Regions from separate parts of the Pseudomonas multiresinivorans genome, predicted to be linked through region 2. Evidence: predicted binding sites of a transcription regulator. Region 2 holds the regulator's gene; the other holds the start of a gene.
The links. The regulator LexA, encoded in region 2, represses DNA repair genes until DNA is damaged. The targets are predictions, from matches to a motif close to CTGTNTNNNNANACAG.
Positions count from the first base shown of each region.

Region 1: recN (DNA repair protein RecN) is a predicted target of LexA. The motif match lies at 3,003-3,018, and genes of this name have one in related genera.

Region 1 is NZ_CP048833.1:1,588,712-1,594,819, reverse strand. It holds gene dnaJ (molecular chaperone DnaJ) at 1-150, opposite strand, end outside; gene dnaK (molecular chaperone DnaK) at 273-2,189, opposite strand; gene grpE (nucleotide exchange factor GrpE) at 2,280-2,843, opposite strand; gene recN (DNA repair protein RecN) at 3,042-4,718, shown strand; gene fur (ferric iron uptake transcriptional regulator) at 4,884-5,288, opposite strand; gene G4G71_RS07250 (outer membrane protein assembly factor BamE) at 5,385-5,921, shown strand; gene G4G71_RS07245 (RnfH family protein) at 5,993-6,108, opposite strand, start outside.
Region 2 is NZ_CP048833.1:4,474,294-4,480,401, reverse strand. It holds gene G4G71_RS20320 (DUF6586 family protein) at 1-512, shown strand, start outside; gene G4G71_RS20315 (hypothetical protein) at 620-859, shown strand; gene sulA (SOS-induced cell division inhibitor SulA) at 904-1,377, opposite strand; gene lexA (transcriptional repressor LexA) at 1,391-2,005, opposite strand; gene G4G71_RS20300 (TetR/AcrR family transcriptional regulator) at 2,257-2,973, shown strand; gene G4G71_RS20295 (L,D-transpeptidase) at 3,031-3,555, shown strand; gene nagZ (beta-N-acetylhexosaminidase) at 3,567-4,565, shown strand; gene G4G71_RS20285 (S-methyl-5'-thioinosine phosphorylase) at 4,575-5,312, shown strand; gene G4G71_RS20280 (CsiV family protein) at 5,449-6,108, opposite strand.

The DNA.
Region 1 (6,108 bases), 2.9 Mb from region 2:
GGCCTCCTTGAATTTATCCTCGGCCTCCTTGTCGCCGGGATTGCGGTCCGGGTGGAACTTCATGGCGAGCCGGCGATAGGCCTTTTTCAGGTCCGCTTCGCTGGCGCCGCGCTCGACACCCAGTACCTCGTAAAAATCACGTTTGGCCATAACTTTCCTGCACTCTGAAAACCGTTCCCCCAGACACGCCAACGCGGGAGCAAGCCCCCGCGTGACGTTTCATGCGCACCGACACGCTGGTCGGTGCGCCGGAGCGGAAGCAAGCACGCGGCTTACTTGTTCTCCTTGACCTCTTCGAACTCGGCGTCGACGACATCGTCGCCAGCCTTGTCGTCAGCGGCCTCGCCCTGAGCGGCAGCGCCCGGCTGCGGCTGTTCGGCGTACATCTTCTGCGCCAGCGGGGTGGATGCCTGGGACAGCGCATTCATCTTCGCTTCGATCTCGGCCTTGTCGTCGCCCTTCACGGCAACTTCCAGCTCGCCGAGAGCCTTCTCGATGGCAGCCTTCTCCTCGGCAGTGGCCTTGTCGCCGGCCTCGGTGACCATCTTGCGAGTCGCATGGACCAGCGCGTCACCCTGGTTGCGGGCAGCGGCCAGTTCCTCGAACTTGCGGTCTTCCTCGGCATTCGCCTCGGCGTCGCGGACCATCTGCTGGATCTCGTCCTCGGACAGACCGGAGGAAGCCTTGATCACGATGGACTGCTGCTTGCCGGTGGCCTTGTCCTTCGCGCCGACATGCAGGATGCCGTTGGCGTCGATATCGAAGGTCACTTCGATCTGCGGCACGCCGCGCGGAGCCGGCGGGATGTCGGCCAGGTCGAACTTGCCCAGCGACTTGTTCTGCCCGGCCTGCTTGCGCTCGCCCTGCAGAACATGGATGGTCACGGCGCCCTGGTTGTCATCGGCAGTGGAGAACACCTGCGACTTCTTGGTCGGGATGGTGGTGTTCTTGTCGATCAGCGCGGTCATCACGCCACCGAGGGTTTCGATACCCAGGGTCAGCGGGGTGACGTCGAGCAGCAGCACGTCCTTCACGTCGCCGGCCAGCACGGCGCCCTGAATCGCAGCACCCATGGCAACGGCTTCGTCCGGGTTGACGTCCTTGCGCGCTTCCTTGCCGAAGAACTCGGCAACGGTCTTCTGCACCAGCGGCATGCGGGTCTGGCCGCCGACCAGGATCACTTCGTCGATCTTCGACACGTCCAGGCCTGCGTCTTTCAGCGCAACGCGGCACGGCTCGATGGTGCGGGTGACCAGGTCTTCCACCAGGGATTCCAGCTTGGCGCGGGAAACCTTGACGTTCAGGTGTTTCGGGCCGGAGGCGTCAGCGGTGACGTACGGCAGGTTGACGTCGGTCTGCTGGGTCGAGGACAGCTCGATCTTGGCCTTCTCGGCAGCTTCCTTCAGGCGCTGCATGGCCAGCGGGTCGCCCTTGAGGTCCATGCCGGATTCTTTCTTGAATTCCTCGACGAGGTAGTCGATCAGGCGCAGGTCGAAGTCTTCACCACCGAGGAAGGTGTCACCGTTGGTGGCCAGTACTTCGAACTGGTGCTCGCCGTCGACTTCCGCGATCTCGATCACGGAAACGTCGAAGGTACCGCCGCCCAGGTCGTAGACGATGATGGTGTGGTCACCCTTGGCCTTGTCCAGGCCGTAGGCCAGCGCGGCCGCGGTCGGCTCGTTGATGATGCGCTTGACGTCCAGGCCGGCGATGCGGCCGGCGTCCTTGGTGGCCTGACGCTGGCTGTCGTTGAAGTAGGCCGGAACGGTGATGACCGCTTCGGTGACCGGCTCGCCCAGGTAATCCTCGGCGGTCTTCTTCATCTTCTTCAGGACTTCAGCGGAGACCTGCGGCGGAGCCATCTTCTGGCCCTTGGCCTCGACCCACGCGTCGCCGTTGTCAGCCTTGACGATCTTGTACGGGACCATCTTGATGTCTTTCTGTACGACGTCTTCTTCGAAACGACGGCCGATCAGGCGCTTGACGGCGTACAGGGTGTTGGTCGGGTTGGTCACAGCCTGGCGCTTGGCCGGCTGACCTACCAGGATTTCGCCGTCGTTGGCGTAGCCGATGATCGACGGGGTGGTACGAGCGCCTTCGGCGTTCTCGATGACCTTGACGTTACCGTTCTCCAGGATGGACACACAGGAGTTGGTGGTCCCCAGGTCGATACCAATGATTTTGCCCATATTTCACTCTCCAGAAATTAGATTCCGCGCTGACCCTGTTGCGGGTCTTTGGCTCGGTTGATTACCCAGATGGGGACCGGGTGGTGGATTTCAAGCCTTCTCGTCGATCGAAGGCGGAGTTTGTTCCGGTGCCTTGCTGACCACGACCATGGCCGGACGCAGCAAGCGACCGTTGAGCAGATAACCCTTCTGGAACACCTTGACCACGCTGCCCGGCTCGAGGCGGATGCTCTCTTCCATGGCCATGGCCTGGTGGTGCTCAGGGTTGAACGGCTCGCCGTGCGGGTCGACCGGCTCGAGGTGGTAGCGCACCAGCGTGTCGTGGAACATCTTCAGCGTCAGCTCGATGCCTTCGCGCATCGGTTTGATCGCCTCGTCTTCCGGGTTCGACATCTCCAGCGCGCGCTCGAGGGTATCGACGATCGGCAGCAGGTCGCCGGCGAATTTCTCCAGGGCGAACTTGTGCGCCTTTTCCACGTCCTGTTCGGCACGGCGGCGGACGTTCTGCAGTTCAGCAACGGCGCGCAGGCTCTGATCCTTCGCCGCGGCTACCTGTTCTTCCAGTTCCAGCACGCGGGCGTTCAGGTCCCCGGTAGCGCCGGCTTCGGGCTGCTCGTTGAACTGGGAATCCTGAGTCTGTTGTTCGTCAGACATGCCACTCTCCTAAAAAGAAAATAAGCCTTTGAAAACAAGGCGAACCCAATGGTCCGCGGCTCTGCCGTGTATATGGGGTGCGTTTTTTTTACTTCAAGGGCTTTGACCTCAAGGACCAGCCAGCAGGCGACGAGGGAGAATTGCCAGCCGCAAAAAATACTGTATAAATAAACAGACCTATCTGCGGAGCCGCCGCCCATGCTGGTTCATCTGTCCGTTCACAATTACGCCATCGTCGAGCACCTCGATCTCGAGCTCGCCGCCGGCATGACCGTGATCACCGGCGAGACGGGCGCCGGCAAGTCGATCATGCTCGACGCCCTCGGCCTCGCCCTCGGCGACCGCGCCGACAGCGGCGTGGTGCGCCCCGGCTCCGACAAGGCAGACATTCTCGCCAGTTTCGATGTCAGCGCGATTGCCGAAGCCCGCGACTGGCTGGCCGAGCGCGACCTGGAGCACGACGGACCTTGCATCCTGCGCCGAGTCATCACCGCCGAAGGCCGCTCGCGCGCCTATATCAATGGCAGCCCCTGCCCGCTGGGCGACCTCAAGCACCTGGGTGAGCTGCTTATCGACATCCACAGCCAGCATGAGCACCAGTCGTTACTCAAGGCCGATACTCACCGCCGCCTGCTCGATGAATACGCCGGCAGCCAGGACCTCGCCCGCCAGGTCCACCTCGCCGCGCAGCGCTGGAAGCAGACTCGCCAGGAGCTGGACCGCCTCTCGCGCAATGGCGACGAACAGCGTGCTCGTCACCAGTTGCTCAGCTATCAGCTGGAAGAGCTGGAGAATCTCGGCCTGGGTGACAACGAACTGGAGACGCTGGAAGCCGAACACAAGACCCAGAGCAACGCCGGCAGCCTGATCGCCGCCTGCCGCCAGGTGGTTGAACTGTGCAGCGAAAACGACGCTGGCAATGTCCTCTCCGCGCTGACCTCCAGTCTCAACCGCCTCACCGCCTTCCAGAGCCAGCCGGCCGCGCTGAGCGAGGCGGTGAACCTGCTGTCCAGTGCTCAAATCCAGGTAGAGGAAGCCATCGGCGAACTGAATCGCTTCGTCGACCACTTCGACGCCGACCCTCTGCGCCTGCAGCAACTGGAAGAGCGCATGGACGCCATCTATAGCCTCGCGCGCAAGCACCGTGTGCAGCCCCACGAACTACAGGACCTGCAGCAGCGCCTGCTGGACGAACTGGAGGCACTGAACGCCGACGACGAGGCCGTGGAACGCCTGGGCGACGAACTCGCCGCCTACGCCCGCCACTATCAGGAGAAGGCCGACGAGCTCAGCCAGATTCGCCGCGGCGCAGCCCCGAAACTGGCCAAGGCCGTGGAAGTTGAAATACAGCGCCTGGGCATGCCCGGCGGCCGTTTCGCCATCGAGTTGCGCGACGCCGCCTCCGACGAGCCGCAGATGAATGGCCTGGAGCAACTGGAGTTCCTGGTCAGCGCCAACCCCGGCCAGCCGATGAAAGGCCTGGCCAAGGTCGCTTCGGGCGGCGAATTGTCGCGCATCAGCCTGGCGATCCAGGTGATCACCGCCCAGACCTCGCGCATCCCCACGCTGGTCTTCGACGAAGTGGACGTCGGCATCGGCGGCCCTACCGCCGAAGTGGTCGGCCAGCTGTTGCGCCGCCTCGGTGATCGCGGCCAGGTGCTGACCGTCACCCACCTGCCGCAGGTAGCGGCCCAGGGCCACCAGCACCTGTTCGTGCACAAGGACCGCGACACCAGCGAAACCCGTACCGCCGTGGCCAACCTGAAGAAGGCCGAACGCATCGAGGAAGTCGCCCGCATGCTCGGCGGCGTCGACCTGACCAAGGAATCCCTGGCCCACGCACGCAAGATGGTGGACTCCGCCGTACAAGGCTGATCATTCCCAAGCACCTTGGTCCTCTTTGTAGGAGCGAGCTTGCTCGCGAACCGCTTGGCACTGAGGCAACCGGGAAACTTGTTCGCGAGCAAGCTCGCTCCTACAAAAGAACCGCATAAACGAAAACGGCGACCCGAGGGTCGCCGTTCCTGCATCTGCGTACGCTTACTTCTTCTTGCGCACGTAGAGCACCAGGTTGTGATCGACGAGCTCGAAGCCGCGCTCCTTGACGATCTCCTTCTGGCGTTTCTCGATTTCCGAGTCCATGAACTCGATGACTTCGCCGGTATCGACGCAGACCATGTGGTCATGGTGACCGCTATCGGCCAGCTCGAAGACGGCATGGCCGCCGTCGAAGTTGTGGCGCACCACCAGGCCGGCGGCTTCGAACTGGGTCAGGACGCGGTAGACGGTGGCCAGACCGACGTCTTCACCCGCCTCCATCAGCGCTTTGTAAACATCCTCTGCGCTCATGTGGCGCTGCTCGGCGGAGTCGAGCATCTGGAGGATCTTGACGCGCGGCAGCGTGACCTTGAGTCCGGCTTTGCGCAGTTCGCTATTTTCAACCATGTGTGCTTTCTCGCCGCGGAATGCTTCGCAGCACCCCTCAATACAGGTATGATCGGGATTTCGTCGCTCAGCCAAGATAGTGGAAGTCACCCCTTGATGCAAAACGCCAAGCTCATGCTGACCAGTCTCGCTTTCGGGCTGGGACTCGCCGCACTCGCCGGTTGCTCGTTCCCGGGGGTCTACAAGATCGATATCCAGCAGGGCAACGTTGTAACGCAGGATATGATAGACCAGTTGAAGCCCGGAATGACCCGACGCCAAGTGCGGTTTATCATGGGCAACCCGTTGATCGTGGATACTTTCCACCCCAATCGCTGGGATTACCTGTACAGCATCCAGCCCGGCGGCGGTCAGCGCCAGCAGGAGCGGATGAGCCTGTATTTCGGCCAGAACGACCAGCTGGTCGGCCTCAACGGCGACTTCATGCCCGGCGTCAGCCGTGATGAGTCGATCCTCGGCAAGGACGGCGTCACCCCGCCACTGGCCCCGGAAGCGCCTCAGCAGCAGCCCGAGCAACCCAAGGAGCAACCGGCCAAGCCCGGCTCCGTGGAAGAGCAGATCCAGAAGGAAGTCGATCAGGTGGAAACCGTACCGATCCCGACTCCGGAACCGCTGGACAAGAATCCGCAGTAAGGGATTCGCGCCAACGAAAAAGCCCGGCCAATGCCGGGCTTTTTGTTGCCTGTGATTTTATTACCGGAGATTCAACCGCGCGCCGCCCTGGCTCTCGCCGCGCGCTGCTTGCGCACTTCCTTGGGATCGGCGATCAGCGGGCGATAGATTTCCACCCGCTCCCCCTCCTCCAGCACACGCTCGTCGG
Region 2 (6,108 bases):
AACTCTATACCCGCACCAACCAGAAGCTGTTCTTCGCCGGCCTTGCCCTGGAAGCCTGGCGCAGCGCCGAAACGGCGCGTGCGATGAATGCCCAGGCGCGCATTCAGGCCGAGCGCGAATCGGCGCTGTTCCATCTCTATGGTGCCGTGCTGGGCGTGGCCCATGAGATCGCCGGCTACTACCGCCTGCCCCAGGCCGGTGCGCCGCGCGTCGATATGCTGCTGAATGCCGAGGTGCTGGCCGCCGCTCCAAGCCCGGAGCTGGCCGAAATGGTCGAGCTGGCGCAATCGCCCGAAGCCTGGCTGGGTCGCCTGCTGGCCGCCTATGCTGCGCTGTTCCAGCCCCCGAGCGAGCCGAAGAAAGCCAAGGTCGATCCGACCCAGCCGCTGATCCAGGCGGTGAATGTCGACGACGAGACGCCGGACGAACTGGGTAATGAAGAGCTGGAAGCCTGGCGCAAAGCCCTGAAGGACCTGGTGCTGCGTTTCCGCGCTTCGCTCACCGAGCTCTGATTCCCGCTTCACACTGTGCTGGCCTTCTGGTCGGCCCATGCGCGCTTTGGCTAGGGCGTAGCGGATGTGGCTGTTACACTACGCGTTCTGCTGTGGAGAACTTCGCTATGCCAACCTCATTTCTGGAAATTGTCGAGCTGCCTGACGGGCGCATTGTGCTACGTCGTGCGGATGATGAGGAGGCGCTGGTGACCTTGGAGTTCTCCGCCGATGCCAAGGGCTTCCTGCAGGGCCAGCACATCGAGATCGCCAAGGCGATGTTCAATGTTGGTGTGCAGATGGCTGGTCGTCTTGCCGAAGGTGGCGACATGGGCATGGAAGACGAAGGTCCGCGCGTCCTGCACTGAGTTCTGCCGCCTCACCGCGCTCGCGGCGAGGCTTCTTGTTCAGATCATCCCAGGCGAATATTCAGGCTCTGCGCCTGGCCGGCAACGGCGGCGCGGGAAAGCTGCCTGCGCGCGTTTTCGCTGAGATTCAGCCAGCTCACCACCGTATGGCTGTTGCCCAGGCGCAGCGCTTCGCAGGCCAGTGCCTGTGCTGCGGCCTGATCGCGGGCAGGCAGCAGGAGGATGCGTTCGCGGTTCAGGCCGGCCTTGCGCAGCCAGTCCGGTGTCAGGCTGGACGGCGCGGCGATCAGTGTCAGCCAGCGGGAATCGCTTTCCTCGCTGAGTCCACGAAGCATCGGCGCCAGCAGCGTCAGGCACTGGCCGGGCAGCCCGCGCAGGGCAATCTCGCTGAAGGCGCTATCGTCGGCAACCGGCTCGTCTTCCAGTAGTTCAGGGAGCAGGGGAGCAGTACCGCTCGCCCAGAGTGCTTCCTGGAACAGCGGGAGTTGCGGCAGGTTTTGTGGCTGCGGGTACTGCATGGTTGTCTCCTGTTCAGCGACGGATCACGCCGACGCTCAAGCCTTCGATGACCAGTTCCTGTTCCTTGAGGTCCACCTCGATGGGGGCGAACTCCGGGTTCTCGGCGAGCAGCCAGACCTTGCTTCCCTCGCGCTTGAAGCGCTTCACCGTGACCTCTTCACCCAGGCGGGCGACCACGATCTGGCCGTTGCGCGCCTCGCGGGTGACATGCACGGCGAGCAGGTCGCCATCCATGATGCCGACGTCCTTCATGCTCTGGCCGCGTACACGCAGCAGGTAGTCCGCTGGAGGATTGAAGAAGGTGGGGTTGATCCGGCAGGTGTCGTCGACGTTCTGCTCGGCGAGGATCGGCGCGCCGGCAGCGACGCGGCCGATGATCGGCAATTCGTCGTCATTGGCGGCGGCCTTGGGCTCAAAGCCGGGGATGCGGATGCCGCGGGAGGCGCCCGGGGTCATCTCGATGGCGCCTTTGCGGGCGAGGGCTTTCAGGTGCTCCTCGGCGGCGTTGGGCGATTTGAAGCCGAGTTCCTGGGCGATCTCTGCGCGGGTGGGCGGGTAGCCGTTGGCTTCCAGGCAGCGTTTGATGAAGGCGAGGATCTCGGCTTGGCGCGGCGTGAGCTTCAGCATGTCCATACTCTGGCTTTTTATACAGTTGCTGGAATTATATACAGTGATGGCCGGCTGGCAATGCTTTTATTGGGCGCGGCTGTCGGTGGAACGTTCGTGCATGTAACCTTTGGACGCTGGCAAGCGTCTTGCTGTACATAAGGTCTCTCGTCGCATTGCCATGATATTGGTAACAATCCATCGCACTTTGCTTGACAATAGAAGACGCTGAAACGTATGTTTCAAACAAGTGTTTGTCAGGCGGAGTAGCCATGGCCCAGTCGGAAACCGTCGAACGCATCCTGGATGCTGCGGAACAGCTGTTCGCGGAGAAAGGCTTCGCCGAAACCTCCTTGCGTCTGATCACCAGCAAGGCGGGGGTGAACCTCGCGGCGGTGAACTATCACTTCGGCTCGAAGAAGGCGCTGATCCAGGCGGTCTTCTCGCGCTTCCTCGGCCCGTTCTGCGCCAGCCTCGAGAAGGAACTGGATCGCCGCCAGGCCAAGCCCGATGCGCCGCGTGCCACGCTGGAAGAGCTGCTCGAACTGCTCGTGATCCAGGCCATGGCCGTCAAGCCGCGCAGCGGCAATGACCTGTCCATATTCATGCGCCTGCTGGGCCTGGCGTTCAGCCAGAGCCAGGGGCACCTGCGCAAGTACCTCGAAGAGGTCTACGGCAAGGTTTTCCGTCGCTATATGCTGCTGGTGAACGAGTCCGCGCCGCGTCTGCCGCCGCTGGAGCTCTTCTGGCGCGTGCACTTCATGCTGGGTACGGCGGTGTTCAGCATGTCCGGCATCAAGGCGTTGCGCGCCATGGCCGAGAACGATTTCGGCGTGAACACTTCGATCGAGCAGGTGATGCGCCTGATGGTGCCGTTCCTGGCCGCCGGGATGCGCGCCGACAGCGGTGTCAGCGATCCTTCGCTGGCTGGCGCCCAGCTCAAGCCGCGCACCAAATCCAGCACCGCACCGGCACCCGCCAAGGTTTGATCCAGGGCCCGGCCTTGCGCTGGGCTGTATCGGCCTGATCGGCTACAGTAGCCGGCCATGGCTGATCTCGATCTTCTCCATATCTCCCTTGCTGACCAGATGCTCTACGGCTTTGCCGCGGGGCGCCTGGTCTTGCGCATGCCAGTCTCCACCGCGGCCCATGGCGCGGGGGAGCGCAACGGTTCCGGCTGTACGCCGCGCGGCTTGCACCAGATTCGCGCTCGCATTGGCGACGGGCTGCCCAAAGGTGCTGTGCTGAAAGGGCGCCGCTGGACTGGCGAGACCTGGACGGCCGAGCTTCACGAGGCGTTTCCCGGCCGCGACTGGATACTCTCGCGCATCCTCTGGCTCAGCGGCTGCGAGCCGGGGCGCAACCGGTTGGGCAAGGTCGATACCTTCCGCCGCTACATCTACCTGCACGGTACGCCGGACTGCGAGCCCATGGGCACGCCGCTGTCCCATGGCTGTGTCCGCCTGCGTAACGACGACCTGCTGGAACTCTTCCCCAGGGTTCCCCTCCATTGCTCGGCCCGAATCGAAGAAGCCGCCTGCCCCGAGTGGCGTGTGGCGCAATTGAATTGAAAGGAATGTACATGCAAGGCTCACTGATGCTCGACATCGGCGGCACCTGGCTCACCGCCGAGGACCGCCAGATCCTGCGCCAGCCGGAAGTCGGCGGCCTGATCATCTTCGCCCGCAACATCGAGTCGCCGCGCCAGGTGCGCGAGTTGATGGCCGCCATCCGCGCGGTGCGCCCCGATTTGCTGCTCGCCGTGGACCAGGAAGGTGGCCGCGTGCAGCGCCTGCGCCAGGGCTTCCTGCGCCTGCCGGCAATGCGTGCCATCGCCGATAACGCCAATGCCGAACGGCTGGCCGAGCAGTGCGGCTGGCTGATGGCGACCGAGGTGCTGGCGGTGGGGCTCGACCTGAGCTTCGCTCCGGTACTGGATCTGGACCATCAGCGCAGCGCCGTCGTCGGCAGCCGCGCCTTCGAAGGCAATCCGGAGCGTGCCGTTGCGCTGGCTGGTGCGTTCATCCGTGGTATGCGCGCCGCCGGCATGGCCTCTACCGGTAAGCACTTCCCCGGCCACGGTTGGGCGGAAGTCGATTCCCATGTGGGGATTCCCGAGGACGAGCGCACGCTGGAGCAGATCCGCGCCGTGGACCTGGTGCCGTTCCAGCGTCTTTCCGGCGAGCTGGATGCGCTGATGCCGGCCCACGTGATCTACCCGCAGGTCGATCCGAATCCGGCCGGCTTCTCCCGCCGCTGGCTGCAGGACATCCTGCGCGGCGAGCTGGGCTTCGACGGGGTGATCTTCAGTGACGACCTGTCCATGGCCGGCGCCCATGTGGTCGGCGATGCCGCCAACCGCATCGAGGCCGCGCTGACTGCCGGCTGCGACATGGGGCTGGTGTGCAATGACCGCGCCTCCGCGGAGCTGGCCCTCAGTGCCCTGCAGCGCATGAAGGTCACTGCACCGCAGCGCCTTGGGCGTATGCGTGCCAAAGCCTGGCCGGGCATCGAATACAAGCAGCTGCCGCGTTGGCAACAAGCCGTCGGCGAGCTGCGCGCCGCACAACTGATCGATTAAGGATTTGCCATGACTGTTTACGCCATCATCGGCGGCACTGGCCTGACCCAGCTGGAAGGGTTGACCCTGAAGGACGCCATCGAGCTGGATACGCCCTACGGCGCGCCCTCGGCGGCCATCCAGCGTGGTGAGTTCGCCGGTCGCGAAGTATTGTTCCTGGCTCGCCACGGACACCCGCATCGTTTCCCGCCGCACCAGGTGAACTACCGCGCCAACCTTTGGGCCCTGCAGCAGGCCGGCGCCGAGGCCATCCTCGCGGTAAACGCCGTGGGCGGCATCCATGCTGCGATGGGGAGTGGTCACCTGTGTGTGCCGCACCAGATCGTCGATTACACCTGGGGCCGTGAGCACACCTATTTTGCCGGTGACATCGACCATGTCACCCACATCGACTTCAGCCATCCCTACGACGAGCCGCTGCGCCAGAAGCTGATCGCTGCACTGCAGGCATTGGGTCATGCGTACAGCAGCCATGGTGTCTACGCGGCTACTCAGGGACCGCGCCTGGAAACCGTGGCGGAGATCGCCAAGCTGGAGCGCGACGGCTGCGACATCGTCGGCATGACCGGTATGCCCGAAGCCGCGCTGGCACGTGAGCTGGATCTGCCGTATGCCTGCCTGTCGCTGGTGGTGAACCCGGCGGCGGGCAAGTCCAGCGGCATCATCACGATGGCTGAGATCGAGCAGGCGCTGCACGAAGGCATCGGCAAGGTGCGCGAGGTGCTGGGGCGCGTGCTGGTGAGCTGAGCCAATACTGTAGGAGCGAGGGGGGCGCCTAGTTCTTGCTCGCGAACCGCTTGGCACCGCGCCTTGCGGGTTCGCGAGCAAGCTCGCTCCTACGAAGAGCAAAATAAAAAGCCCGGCAGATTGCCGGGCTTTTTCGTTATTGCGCGGGCTGGGCCGGTGGCGGGGCGTCGAAGCCACCGTCTGCCGGAGCGGCCGGCGCCGGCTGCTGCGGCGCGTCCGGGCCGGTCGGTGCCTCGTCTTCCATGCCCGGCGGCGGAGCGGAGGCCGGCTTGGCGTTGAGCGGGGTGACCTTGATCAGCATGCCCAGGCTCGGGTGGTCGAGGTAGGTCAGTACGCTGTTCTTCAGGCTGGCTTCCTGGACCATGTGCTGGCTGGCGGCGAGCAGGCCGTCCTGGCCGAACTGGTTGATCCAGAAGTCGGTCTGGGTATTCACGAAGCGTTGCTGGCTGAGCGTGACAGTACCTTCCACCGGGAAGTGGCCGTCATGTTGGGCGCCTTCGGTCAGGGAAACCTTCACCGGGTTGGCATCGATCTCCTGGCGCCAGGCCTTGTGCATCAGCACCTGGAAGCCTTCGTTCTGCTTGAGCTTGGCGACCTGAGCGTCCATCGCGGTGGGGCGCGAGCTGTCCGGGCCCGGCGGTTGCGCGCCCTTGGCCCAGTCGTCGGGCGCAGGGCGGCTGGCGAACACGGCGTCGCCGGACTGCTGGAAGAGGATCAGCTCCACCTGGTAAGGCTCGGCGAAAGCGGCTGGCGAGAGAAGCGCCAGCGACAGCAGCAAGGGTTGGAACAGGCGCAT